DNA from 4 places in the Cellvibrio sp. PSBB023 genome. Region 2 is predicted to be linked to each of the others. Evidence: predicted binding sites of a transcription regulator. Region 2 holds the regulator's gene; each other region holds the start of a gene.
The links. The regulator sigma-54, encoded in region 2, starts transcription at its own class of promoters, with help from an activator protein. The targets are predictions, from matches to a motif close to TGGCACANNNNTTGCNNT.

Region 1 (3,164 bases), 1.0 Mb from region 2:
GATTATGCCGAGCAATTCGCGCCTGTCAGCAAGCGAATAATTGCGCTCTTTGCTTTGTAATTTTTGGATGCGGAGATCGGTACGGCGTGGAATTTCAGCAAGCCAACTGATGTGATACCACACACATAAATCCACAAGAAATTGTTCATTCAGGTAGCGACTAATAAACGGTTTTTCATCAAATGTACCAACGACATCCGCAAGCTCCTTAAATACAGGAAAGCGCTCGATCATTCGCTCGCGGTTTGCGCGCAAGTATTTTCGTGCAAGGTCGGTAAACGCCATGGTACCCGGCGCCGGTAATGCAGGGTCAACCAATGATGCCAATACCGCATCTTTGATTTTTTCACCCCGCGATAAATGCGCCGCAATCTGCTGCGCATAATCGTCGAGTTGCTCAAGTAAAATGGGAGCAAAATTAACCACAGCTTTTGCAGCAGGTTGCGCTTCTATGTGCGCCGCCATATCTACATAGTCCTTAATGGCATGAAGGTATGTCCAGGGGAAATAGTATTCCCCTGTCATTATGTCGCGATAATCCGGTTGGTGCATATGCCAGAGAAAAACGACCTTCGTTTTGCCATGATTAACCATTGATCTCATCCTGTCCTAACATATCGGGAGTAACCAAAACGACACCCTTGGGCGACACATGAAAGCGTTTTCTATCTTCTTCCTGATCGTAACCAATAATAGTGCCATCGGGAATTTTGCAGCGTCGGTCAATCAGCGCTTTACGGATTTTACAGTTGCGCCCTACTTCTACGCTGGGGAACAACACTGAATCTTCAATCTCGCAAAACGAATGTACACGTACACGGGGAAATAATAATGAATGCTTCACCGCGGATCCGGAAATGATGCAACCACCTGCAATTAAGGAATCCACTGCGTAACCGCGACGCCCTTCATCATTAAACACAAACTTGGCGGGAGCGACTTGTTCCTGATAAGTCCAAATAGGCCACTCGGCATCATACAAATCCAATTCCGGAGAGATTCCGGTTAATTCAAGGTTGGCTTCCCACAGCGAATCCACTGTGCCCACATCGCGCCAATACGCATCGCCACCCGAGACTGGATCGCGGAATGGAAATGCAGTCACTCTATGGGATTTGATCATGGAAGGAATAATATCCTTACCAAAATCATGTGATGAATTCGGATCATCACGATCTTTTAACAGTTCGCGAAACAACACTTTGGTACTAAAAACATAAATGCCCATGGACGCCAATGCTTTATCCGGCTTACCGTGAATAGGCTCTGGATTTTTTGGCTTCTCGGTAAATTTCACAATGCGAAAATCTTTATCGACATCCATTACCCCGAAGGCATGGGCGATTTCCAGTGGCACTTCAATACAACCGACCGTAATATCGGCACCACGTTCAACGTGGGCTGCAATCATGGTGCCGTAGTCCATTTTATAAACATGGTCGCCAGCAAGGATAAGGACATATTCCGGATTGTGGCGACGGATAATATCGATGTTCTGCACCACCGCATCTGCAGTTCCCACATACCAGGATTCACTCAAGCGCTGTTGCGCGGGGATAAGCTCTACGAACTCGCCCAATTCACCGCCCAAAAAACCCCAGCCGCGCTGCACATGGCGATCCAACGAGTGGGATTTATATTGCGTAAGTACACTGATACGGCGAATACCGGAGTTGACGCAATTAGATAAAGGAAAGTCGATAATGCGAAATTTTCCGCCAAAATGAACCGCTGGTTTTGCTCGCCAGTCAGTGAGTTGATGTAATCGGGAGCCACGCCCGCCTGCAAGGATTATTGCCAGTGTTTCTCGAGTAAGTCGACTTACAAAACGACCCGATGATTGTGTACTCATTAAATCTTCTTCCTTATGGCTATTGTGTTTGCAGATTATGAATTTTTTGTGACTGCGATGACCATAGAGAGAGCAATATCAGTGCCAATAAATTGATCTGGCTCAAGGATGCAACTATCACAAAAAACTTATGGTGCATTTAACATTAAGCGCAGGCTTATTTTAAGTGCACGAACAAGTGTAGTCTCAAGTTTGGCATTGAACCTGCAATTGCGTTCAGTTGAATGAAATTTATTTCCAAAATCGTGCAACAAAATAAGCGGATACTGGCTAAGCTAGCAGAGTAGAATCGGCTGATATTTTTTTAGGGTTCTCAAGGCGTTATGGTGTTTCACCATAAGGCATCAGATGCCACAACAATTAGACAGGAATTGATCGAATGACGCATGCAAAACAGGATAATAGCTTGAGCCATGAGATGTTACGCATAGTGACTGCGACGCATCATGATCCCTTTGAGGTGCTCGGCCGACATCCGCTGGGGGATAAAGTGACAGCAGAAGCGGACACTCTGGTTCGCGCCTATCTTCCCGGTGCACGCAATGCCGCATTAATTATCAATAATCAGCCCACTCCCATGACTCGCGTAGAGGGCACGGATTTTTTTACCTGGCGGGGTTTAGCTAAAAATCTGCCCGCTTATTATCAGTTTCAATGGTCGGATCGCCACAACGTGCCCCATACTGAATTCGACCCCTACTGTTTTGCCCCACAATTGGGCGACATTGATATGCACCTCTTTGCCGAGGGCCAACATTGGAACATCTATCAACATCTTGGTGCACACCCGCGCACGGTTGAGGGCATAGACGGCGTTTTGTTTGCGACTTGGGCTCCCAACGCCGAGCGAATCAGTGTGGTGGGCGATTTCAATGATTGGGATGGCCGCGCTCACCCAATGCGCGTACGCGGCGGTAGCGGTCTGTGGGAGCTGTTCATCCCCGGTGTTAAACCCGGCGCTCTCTATAAATTCGAGATACGCAATCGCGCCACCGGCGCGGTTTTCCTCAAGTCTGATCCCTATGGCCAAGCCTTTGAACTGCGCCCACAAACCGGCTCCATTGTAAAAGCCGACTCAGTGTACCAGTGGCAAGATGCAGACTGGATGACAAAACGTGAACACTGGGATTGGCAGGCATCACCCATGTCTGTCTATGAAGTGCACCTTGGCTCATGGCGGCGTGGCTGGGCAGGTGAGTTTATGAGTTATCGCGACCTTGCCCATCAATTGGTCGACTATGTAAAACCGTTGGGATTCACTCACATTGAAATCATGCCCGTCAGTGAACACCCGCTGGATGACTCCTGGGGT
Region 2 (3,164 bases):
TGCGAAACCGCCTACATAGTCAGCGAAGGTCATATTATTGCGGAGGGCGATGCTGATACTGTCCTCAGCAATAGCAAAGTCCGCGAGGTTTACCTGGGCGAACACTTCCGGCTGTGATGAAATCCCACCAACAAACAGCTTGACATTTAAGTTTCTTTATACTCTAGGCATAAAGCTTGCTTACAGATGTTGCTTGCGGCGCAAACCCTGACTAAACTCCACCTAACAGATGTTTTCCATCCCGCGTTATAAGGGTTTGTTGCTACAACAATGAAACAATCTCTCCAGCTTAAACTCGGCCAACAGCTGACAATGACCCCCCAATTGCAACAGGCAATTCGCCTTCTGCAACTGTCCACACTGGATCTACAACAGGAGATTCAGGAAGCCCTCGAATCCAACCCGATGCTTGAAGTTGAAGAGAGCTTTGACTCATCAGCCAGCAGCACCGATTACGAAGGCAGCGAACAAGACAAGATTGACTACACCCGCCAACAGGAAATTGCCGCTGAATCCGGCACCGACAATAGCGCGGACTTTAGCGCAAGCGATAACTTCTCCTCAGCGACCAGCGACAACTTCAACGAGCCCGGCTATAGCGAAACCGAAAGCTTTGGTGACAGCGAAGGCTTTACTGATGGGGAATCCTTTGGCGATAACGATGTCTATGGTGAAGGTGAGAGTTTTAGTGCCGACAGCGGCGACTGGAGCGATTCAATCCCCAGCGACCTGCCTGTAGACACCAGTTGGGACGATGTTTACCAAACCTCATCCACCGGAAATTCCAGCAATTACGACAACGAAGACAGTGACTTTGAAAGCCGTCGCGCAGTAACCGATTCACTCTACGATCACCTGATGTGGCAACTCAACCTGACACCCATGTCTGATCGCGACCGGGTTCTGGCTATGGCGATCATCGACGCAGTTGAGCCCAGCGGCATGCTTTCCATCACCCTTGAAGAAATATTTGAAGGCATGCGCGGTGATTTTGAAGAGCTGGAGCTGGATGAAGTTGAGGCCGTTCAACACCGCTTACAGCAGTTTGATCCCTGTGGCGTTTGCAGCCAGAATCTCTCGGAATGTTTATTGGTGCAACTGCAGCAATTCGACCCGAAAACACCTTTTTTGGATTCAGCAAAGCTGATCGCCAAACAGTATTTGCCCTTGCTGGGAAGCCGCGACTACCGTCAATTAATGCGGCGTACCAAATTGAAAGAGGCGGAATTAAGTCAGGCAATCGCTCTTATTCAAAGCCTGAACCCGCGCCCGGGCGATATTATCGCCAGTGGTGATACCGAATATGTAGTACCGGATGTATTTGTAGAAAAACGCGATGGCCGCTGGATTGTTGAACTGAACCCGGAGATAGCACCACGCCTGCGGATCAATTCCAACTACGCTTCCATGGTGAAGCGTGCCGATTCAAGTAGCGATAACACGTTTCTCAAAGATAACCTGCAAGAAGCCCGCTGGTTCCTGAAAAGTTTGCAGAGCCGCAATGAAACCCTACTCAAAGTAGCAAGCTGTATTGTGGAAAAACAACGTGGCTTTCTTGATTACGGCCCCGAGGCGATGAAACCACTGGTGCTGCACGATATTGCAGAAATTGTAGAGATGCACGAATCCACTATCTCGCGCGTGACTACCCAGAAATACATGCATACCCCACAGGGAATCTTCGAGCTGAAGTATTTTTTCTCCAGCCACGTGAGTACTGACAGTGGTGGCGAATGTTCCTCAACGGCAATTCGCGCCATCATCAAAAAATTGGTGAGCGCCGAGAACCCCAAAAAACCGTTGAGTGACAGCAAGATTACCGACCTGCTCGCCGAGCAGGGAATACAAGTAGCTCGTCGGACCATTGCGAAATATCGCGAATCGCTGAATATTCCGCCCTCCAACGAGCGTAAAACAATTTAATTCCTAGCCCTATAAATACGAAATTCGGAAGAAAAATCATGGATGAGCTGTTGGGTTGTGGTAACCACAACCATTTTGTTTCTATCGAGAGGAAGTATCTATGCAAATAAATATCAGTGGTCATCATCTGGAAGTTACCGATTCGCTAAGAGACTATGTCAGTAGCAAAATCGAGCGCTTAAGCCACCACCACGATCGCATTACCAGTACGCATGTCATCCTCTCTGTCGATAAATTAATTCAAAAAGCAGAAGCCACTATTCATGTCAGCGGTAAAGATTTATTTGCCGATGCTACCCATGAGGACTTGTATGCTGCGATTGATTCTCTGGCCGATAAATTGGATCGCCAACTGATTAAACACAAAGAGAAGATGCGCAGCCATCGTTAACCCACGCTATGCAGCGGCCCCAGTGGCCCGCTGCATTCAACATTGTGAGATTCCTGGTAATCACCCTAGCCATGCAAATTCAAACTCTTATCAGCCCTGGCCGCACGCTGTGTGGTATCGAAGGCGGCAGTAAAAAACGCGCCCTGGAACTATTGGCAAACGCCATTGCACAGGATGTCCCCGGTATTGATGCGGACGACTTGTTTCGCCGCCTGATTGGCCGCGAGCGCCTTGGCTCAACCGGTATTGGCCACGGTATTGCCATTCCCCATTGCCGGGTAGAGAACTGCAGCGGCACTATAGGCGCACTGATCACCTTGGTAGACCCGATAGACTTTGACGCCATAGATTCACAACCCGTTGATATTCTGTTTGCCATGCTGGTTCCCGAAGACGCGCATGACGAACACCTGCAAACACTTGCCGCGTTGGCGGGTGCACTCAACAATGCCGACTATCGCCAGCGCTTGCGCAATGCCGATAGCGATGCAGCGCTTTATCAAGCAGCGATAACCCCCTGACAGGTTAATAACATGCATCTGGTGATTGTGAGTGGGCTCTCGGGTTCAGGAAAAAGTACAGCGCTTCACGTCCTTGAGGATGTGGGGTTTAACTGTATTGATAACCTGCCAGTCAGCCTACTGCCTGCACTGGTGGCACAAATACAAATTCACAAGAATGATCAGCAGCGTTTTGCAATCGGCATTGATGTGCGCAATGCCTGGCAAGACCTGAGCATATTTCCGCAGATGATCAGCACGCTGAAAGAGGCTCACCTCCCCTTTCAGACCTTGTTTCTGGATTCACAACCCGCTGTACTGATCCAGCGCTTTAGCGAAACGCGCCGCAA
Region 3 (3,164 bases), 1.2 Mb from region 2:
CTGCAGCACTGATTGCGTTTCGCTAAATATTGTTACTACCCACAGACCGCACAAATAAAAAGAGGAGCCAATGCTCCTCTTTTTATTTGTGTACAGATTACAGTTTGTAACCGTCTTCTTCATGCAATGCCAAATCAAGGCCAATCGTTTCGTCTTCTTTGCTGACACGTAAACCAGCAGTAAACAGACCCGTCAACTTAAGCAATACATAAGTAACAACAGCGGTGTAAACAAAAGTCACAATCACACCCAGAAATTGAACGCCAAGTTGCTCGCCAATCGAGTTAATACCCTCAGCAAACCCCTGGCCACTAAATACACCCAGCTCAGTGGATGCAAACACACCAGCAAGAATAGTCCCCAGCACGCCACCAACACCGTGAACAGGAAATACATCTAATGAGTCATCAATCTTCCAGACTCGCTTAACCAATTGCGTCATGTAGAAACAGACAACGCCCGCACTTAAACCAATTAATAAAGCGCCACCAGGGCCAACATAACCGGAAGCAGGTGTAATAGTACCCAGGCCTGCAACCATACCTGTAACAATACCCAAAGCACTTGGTTTTCTAAAACGCATCCACTCAACAGCCATCCAGGACAACGCACCTGCAGCTGCTGAAATATGCGTCACTAACATTGCCATAGCCGCATTACCATCAGCCGCCAAGGCACTGCCTGCATTAAAGCCAAACCAACCCACCCACAGCATGCCCGCGCCGGTAACAGTCATTGTCATATTATGTGGAGGCATAGCCGTTGTAGGAAACCCATTACGTTTACCCACGACAATTGCAGCAACCAATGCGGCCACACCAGCAGTAATGTGCACTACCGTGCCGCCAGCAAAATCAAGAAGCCCTTTCTGAAACAACCAGCCAGAACCTGACCATACCCAATGACAAACGGGAATGTACACAGCAAACAACCACAGACCAGAAAACAACAACATAGAAGAAAACTTTACACGCTCCGCAAACGCACCAACAATCAATGCTGGAGTGATGATGGCAAATGTCATTTGAAACATGGCATGCAAACTGAGTGGAATACCGCCAGAAACAGCATCCTCAGTTACGCTACCCAAAAAGACCATACTAAAATCACCAATCCAGGCATTTCCTTCACCAAATGCCAAGCTGTAACCTGCGATCAACCACAGCAACGATACCAAGCATGCAATTGCAAAACACTGCATCAACACAGAGAGAATATTTTTAACGCGAACAAGACCACCGTAAAATAAAGCCAATCCCGGCAGGGTCATAAACAGCACCAATGCTGTCGATGTCAGAATCCAAGCCGTATTTGCTTGATTGATCGCCTCTTCCGCAAATGCTATTGGCGACATACAAGCAGTCAGCACAGTGGCAACAATGAATGAAATAGTGGAATTTAGTTTTTTCATACTTACCCCAGAATGATTATTGTTTGAGACCAACCAAATGTGACGCAAACATGAGCCGCAATTTGAGCGCCTCAATATGAAACAATTCACCCTACGACCTAGGTGTTGATTTGCCACACTGAAAGATATATTAGGTGGAAAATGCACAACCAGAGAGCACTAATTGTCGAATATCTATCTAAACGCTAAATGGCTCTGCGCCAAAGCAATAAATGATCCAAAAACAAAAAAAAATTATTTTTCAATAAGTTATAAATTATCAGGCTGTTTATACAATCAAAATAAGCACCATAAAGAGACATCAAAAACAATCGAGATCAATATCGGTGCAACATCAATCACAAGACAATGAAAATAAAGGAGATAAGGTAGAATGACAGGAACAATCGTTACTTAAGATCAGTGAAGCATGGAATTATTGATTGCCTATTTGTTAATACCCCTGATTCTTGCATTGGGGCTATCGAAGCTTGTTATCTATTGGTTTGGGCGTCGTCTTTTAGATATCCCCAATGATCGAAGCTCGCATACCGTCCCTACACCACGCGGAGGTGGCATTGCCATAGTACTGGCAACGGTATTGAGCCTATTAATCACCGAGCTATCAGGAATGCCGCAACCTCCAACACTACTCTACCTGATAGCCCCTGGCCTACTTATGGCTGCGGTAGGAATCGCCGACGACCTATTCACACTCAACATACGCATCAGACTTATCATCCAGTTGGCAGTAGCCTGCACCATTACTGGAGTCATCCTGCATAACACAACACACCCCATACTTATCGCTGCGACTCTAGGAGCCATATCTATTCTTGGCATTGTCTGGCTCACCAACCTCTATAACTTTATGGATGGTATTAATGGGCTCGCAGCACTTCAAACCGTGTTTGTCTGCGGAAGCATGAGTCTTCTCTTCTTTCTCAAGGCGGAACACCCTGAGACACTTCTACTTATGCTCACCCTTAGCAATGCAAGCCTGGGCTTTTTATATTGGAATTTCCCGCGCGCAAAGCTATTTATGGGGGATGCGGGGAGCCTTTTTATTGGCATAACGCTCGCTACATTAATGGTATGGACCGCATATAACGATATGACCACCGCCTGCATCTGGCTTATTATTCTGACGTCATTCATCGTAGATGCCAGCTACACCCTCCTTGCCAGACTGACAACCGGACAAAAATTCTATCTGCCACACAGATCGCACTTTTATCAAAAAATCGCACAAAAACTAAACTCTCACACAAAAGCAACGCTATTAATCATGTGCTTTAATCTGGCATGGCTACTTCCTTTGGCCATTGCCACACAACTCGACAAGATTAATGAATTCGCTGCATTGATGCTGGCTTATACACCGGCACTCTATGGCGCACACAAAATCAAAGCAGGAAAAGCCGAATAGCAGGAAGCAGGAGCAGGAGCAGGAGCAGGAGCAGGAGCAGGAGCAGGAGCAGGAGCAGGAGCAGGAGCAGGAGCAGGAGCAGGAGCAGGAGCAGGAGCAGGAAGCATAATAGCAATACCTGCTTTTCAAGATATATATTTAGGAATAACGCAACAAGGCGTTACTTATCAATACTCTCGTTTACGCGATCGCGCATTTCTTTGCCAGGCTTAAAATGAGGGACATATTTGCCTTCAAGCACGACAGCCTCCCCTGTTTTTGGATTTCTACCAGTACGGGGAGCACGATAATGCAACGAGAAACTACCAAACCCACGAATTTCGATACGTTCGCCGGACGCGAGAA
Region 4 (3,164 bases), 720 kb from region 2:
AAGATTGAGGTGTGACGCTAAAATCTTGAAGCAGACCAACAAGGGAATCGCGATTAATAAACCAACAACACCCCATAGCCAGCCCCATGCAAACATCCATAACACAACCAATAAAGGGTTCATATTAAAACGCTGACCTAATACTGTTGGCGTTACCAATTGCGATTCAATAAAGTTCAAAAACAGGAAACTTCCCGGCACCATTAGCGCCATACCCCAGGTGTTGTATTCCAAAAATCCTACCGCCGTCAGAATCACGCTCAACACCAAAGGCCCGATATAAGGTGCAAAATTCAATATCGCCGCCAGCGCGCCCCATAACAATGGATCTTCCACACCTAACACAGCCATAACGCAGGCTGTTGCCAATCCCAAACCAAGATTGATGATGGAGATCAGCAATGCGTAGCGGGATATATCATCGCGCACGGTTTGAAAAATAATCACCGCTTTTTTCTTCTCCGCAAAGGATGACTGGGCGCGAACAAAGTTGCGCATTAAATTATCGCCATATACCAGAAAAAAATACGTGATCACAAATACGGCAGCCACCTGTACCAATAGCATTGCTGTTGTACCCGCCACCAATGATAGTGCCGAAAAAATAATAGTTTCCAATGCACTGCCAATGGCATTACTGTCGCCATTGGCATCCGGCATGACCTGCGAGCGGAGCAATTTAAATTGATCAGACCAACCATTGATATGGGCGGTGAGCTTATCGCCAAGCGCGGGCAAACTATCCAACCAATGCGCCGCAGGTCCCACCAGAAATACACAGGTTAGCCCCAGCAACAATACCAACAAGATAACTACCAATGCCGCCGCCAGCGCATGCGGTATTTTAAAATCCGCCAGAAAACGCACCAGCGGACTTGAAAATAAAGCGATAAAACCCGCGACAAATATGGGCAATAACAAGGTGCGACAAAAATACACGCTATAGAGCACAGCAATAACCACCAGTATATTCAGTGCCACACTGGTCGCACGTGCACATCGATGCTGCTGTATTTCCGAATGATGTGGTGCACCTTCCCCACCGCGAAACATAAATGGATTGTTCATCATTATTCCCTGCCATTGTGATGCTGATCCTGAGCACTTGCCATTTTCATACCAGAACAACTCAGCCACGAGCTACAACTATTTTTTGTGAAACGCATCCATGTAGATTTAAATAAAATTTACATTTTTTTGTAGTTCTTGCAAAAAAGGCATTCTTACAACTTCACTCATGACACCGCCACAACCTGTGCTGCGCGCGTCAACACCAGAAAAATAAAGGCCTCCTCAGGATTCACACATAACTGGCATGAAATCAGCTTTAGCCTTTGTATGCGTTCTTTTTTGTTGATCGCATATTTTTCAATCAAGCTATTTTTTATTAGCTGAAAAATGGTTTGAAAAATAGTTATCAAAGGAGATAAACGATGAAAACCTCATTCTTACACAGCATTACTATTCCCTTGAGCGCCCTTGCACTCACCGCATCCTTGTCTGCCACTGCTGCGGGCGATAAGGAATCCAGCTCACAGACTGGCGCTTACACCGAAAAGAGAAGTGCCGCTGAATTCTGGGCGGACTTTAAACAAGACAGCAAACAAACCTGGAAGGACAGTAAAACGGCTTTTAAAGACGGCTGGATTGAAAGCAAACTGGCGACAGCACTGGTTCTTAATGAACACCTGAATGCGTTCAAGATTGATATCGACGTCGATAATGACATGGCCACCTTGAGTGGTGAGGTTCATTCCGACATCGAAAAAGAACTGGCTGAAAATATTGCACTAGGTGTTGAAGGTATCGATGCCGTCACCAACAACATCAAAGTCATTGAAAAACCTGCCAGAACCGCAGAGCCTGCCACGCCGAAAGGTCGCAACTTTGCGCAGTATGTGGCCGATGTTTCAACCACAGCATCAATTAAAACCGAACTGCTCGCCTCGCCCAATATCAAAGGCCTTGCGATTGATGTGGATACGCTCAATCACAAAGTGACATTGTCTGGACAGGTGGGTTCGCTGGAAGAAAAAGCGCTGGCGCAAGCGATTGCGGCTAAACATGAAAATGTGAAAGGCGTGGTGAATAACTTGCAAGTAAAATCCTGATGCCACACAAACAGGATTTGTGCGTAAAGATGTCTGCCGGGGTGCGTGCCACCCCGGTTCGGCGGCGACACATCAACAACCGCAAACTTCTATAACCCAAGGCTCTTTAACCGCAGCGACCACAAACGACAACCGTCACTTAAAACCAGGATTTGCCTGACAAAAATAACAACAAATACAACCAGTTACTGAATATACCTCATAAACCTGTGTAACTTTAACGCGCAATTTAGTGCACATTCAGCTGCAATTTAGGCTTTATCCCTCCCGCCGAATGGTTTAGTCTTGCTTTTAATTGAGTCACAAGAGCTTACCAACCACTTGAACACCCAGGTTATATCCCCCCCGGAAATTATTACCCAGCCGCTAACGCTGGAGCCCAGCGATAGTCGTCGCCTTGCCAACCTCAATGGTCTGCTCGGTCAACACCTGCGCCAAATCGAAGAGCGCCTCGATATCGAAATACGCAATCGTGGTTCGGAATTCCAACTGGTAGGCCCCGCCACAAAAACGCGTGCTGCCGCCGAATTACTGCGCAACCTCTACGAATTCACCGGGCACAGCGAACTCACCCCGGATGAAGTCCATCTCGCCCTGCAAACCTCAGGAATTGAACAGCTTATGCAACAACTCGATAACGCCGAGTCTCTTGTTGATGACACCAGCGCTACCGCACCCGCCGCCGACAATACTAGCGACGAAGGTGGAATTACCCTTATCCGCACCAAAAAATGCACCATCAAGCCTCGCGGCTTGAATCAGCAGCGCTATGTGCGCGCTGTGCAACGCCACGACATTAACTTTGGTATTGGCCCTGCTGGTACAGGCAAAACCTACCTCGCCGTTGCCTGCGCGGTAGAAGCCCTGCTGAAAAATGAAATCGAACGCATTCTACTGGTGCGTCCGGCGGTTGAAGCCGGTGAAAAACTCGGTTTCTTACCGGGCGATCTGGCCCAGAAAGTAGACCCTTATTTGCGCCCACTCTACGATGCCTTGTTTGAAATGCTGGGCTTTGACACTGTAGGCAAACTCATGGAACGCGGCGTGATTGAA

Region 1: glgC (glucose-1-phosphate adenylyltransferase) is a predicted target of sigma-54. The motif match lies at 1,922-1,939, and genes of this name have one in related genera.
Region 3: B0D95_RS04310 (ammonium transporter) is a predicted target of sigma-54. The motif match lies at 1,614-1,631, and genes of this name have one in related genera.
Region 4: B0D95_RS06245 (BON domain-containing protein) is a predicted target of sigma-54. The motif match lies at 1,312-1,329, and genes of this name have one in related genera.

The regions. Positions count from the first base shown of each region.
Region 1 is NZ_CP019799.1:1,110,403-1,113,566, reverse strand. Features, by position in the region: gene B0D95_RS05060 (glycoside hydrolase family 57 protein) at 1-594, opposite strand, end outside; gene glgC (glucose-1-phosphate adenylyltransferase) at 587-1,852, opposite strand; gene glgB (1,4-alpha-glucan branching protein GlgB) at 2,232-3,164, shown strand, end outside.
Region 2 is NZ_CP019799.1:2,116,253-2,119,416, forward strand. Features, by position in the region: gene lptB (LPS export ABC transporter ATP-binding protein) at 1-117, shown strand, start outside; gene B0D95_RS09390 (RNA polymerase factor sigma-54) at 271-1,923, shown strand; gene hpf (ribosome hibernation-promoting factor, HPF/YfiA family) at 2,024-2,314, shown strand; gene ptsN (PTS IIA-like nitrogen regulatory protein PtsN) at 2,386-2,835, shown strand; gene rapZ (RNase adapter RapZ) at 2,848-3,164, shown strand, end outside.
Region 3 is NZ_CP019799.1:948,109-951,272, reverse strand. Features, by position in the region: gene B0D95_RS04315 (RNA methyltransferase) at 1-26, shown strand, start outside; gene B0D95_RS04310 (ammonium transporter) at 98-1,354, opposite strand; gene B0D95_RS04305 (glycosyltransferase family 4 protein) at 1,821-2,819, shown strand; gene B0D95_RS20520 (hypothetical protein) at 2,782-2,928, shown strand; gene ihfB (integration host factor subunit beta) at 2,980-3,164, opposite strand, start outside.
Region 4 is NZ_CP019799.1:1,398,009-1,401,172, forward strand. Features, by position in the region: gene B0D95_RS06235 (AI-2E family transporter) at 1-1,071, opposite strand, end outside; gene B0D95_RS06245 (BON domain-containing protein) at 1,434-2,111, shown strand; gene B0D95_RS06250 (PhoH family protein) at 2,433-3,164, shown strand, end outside.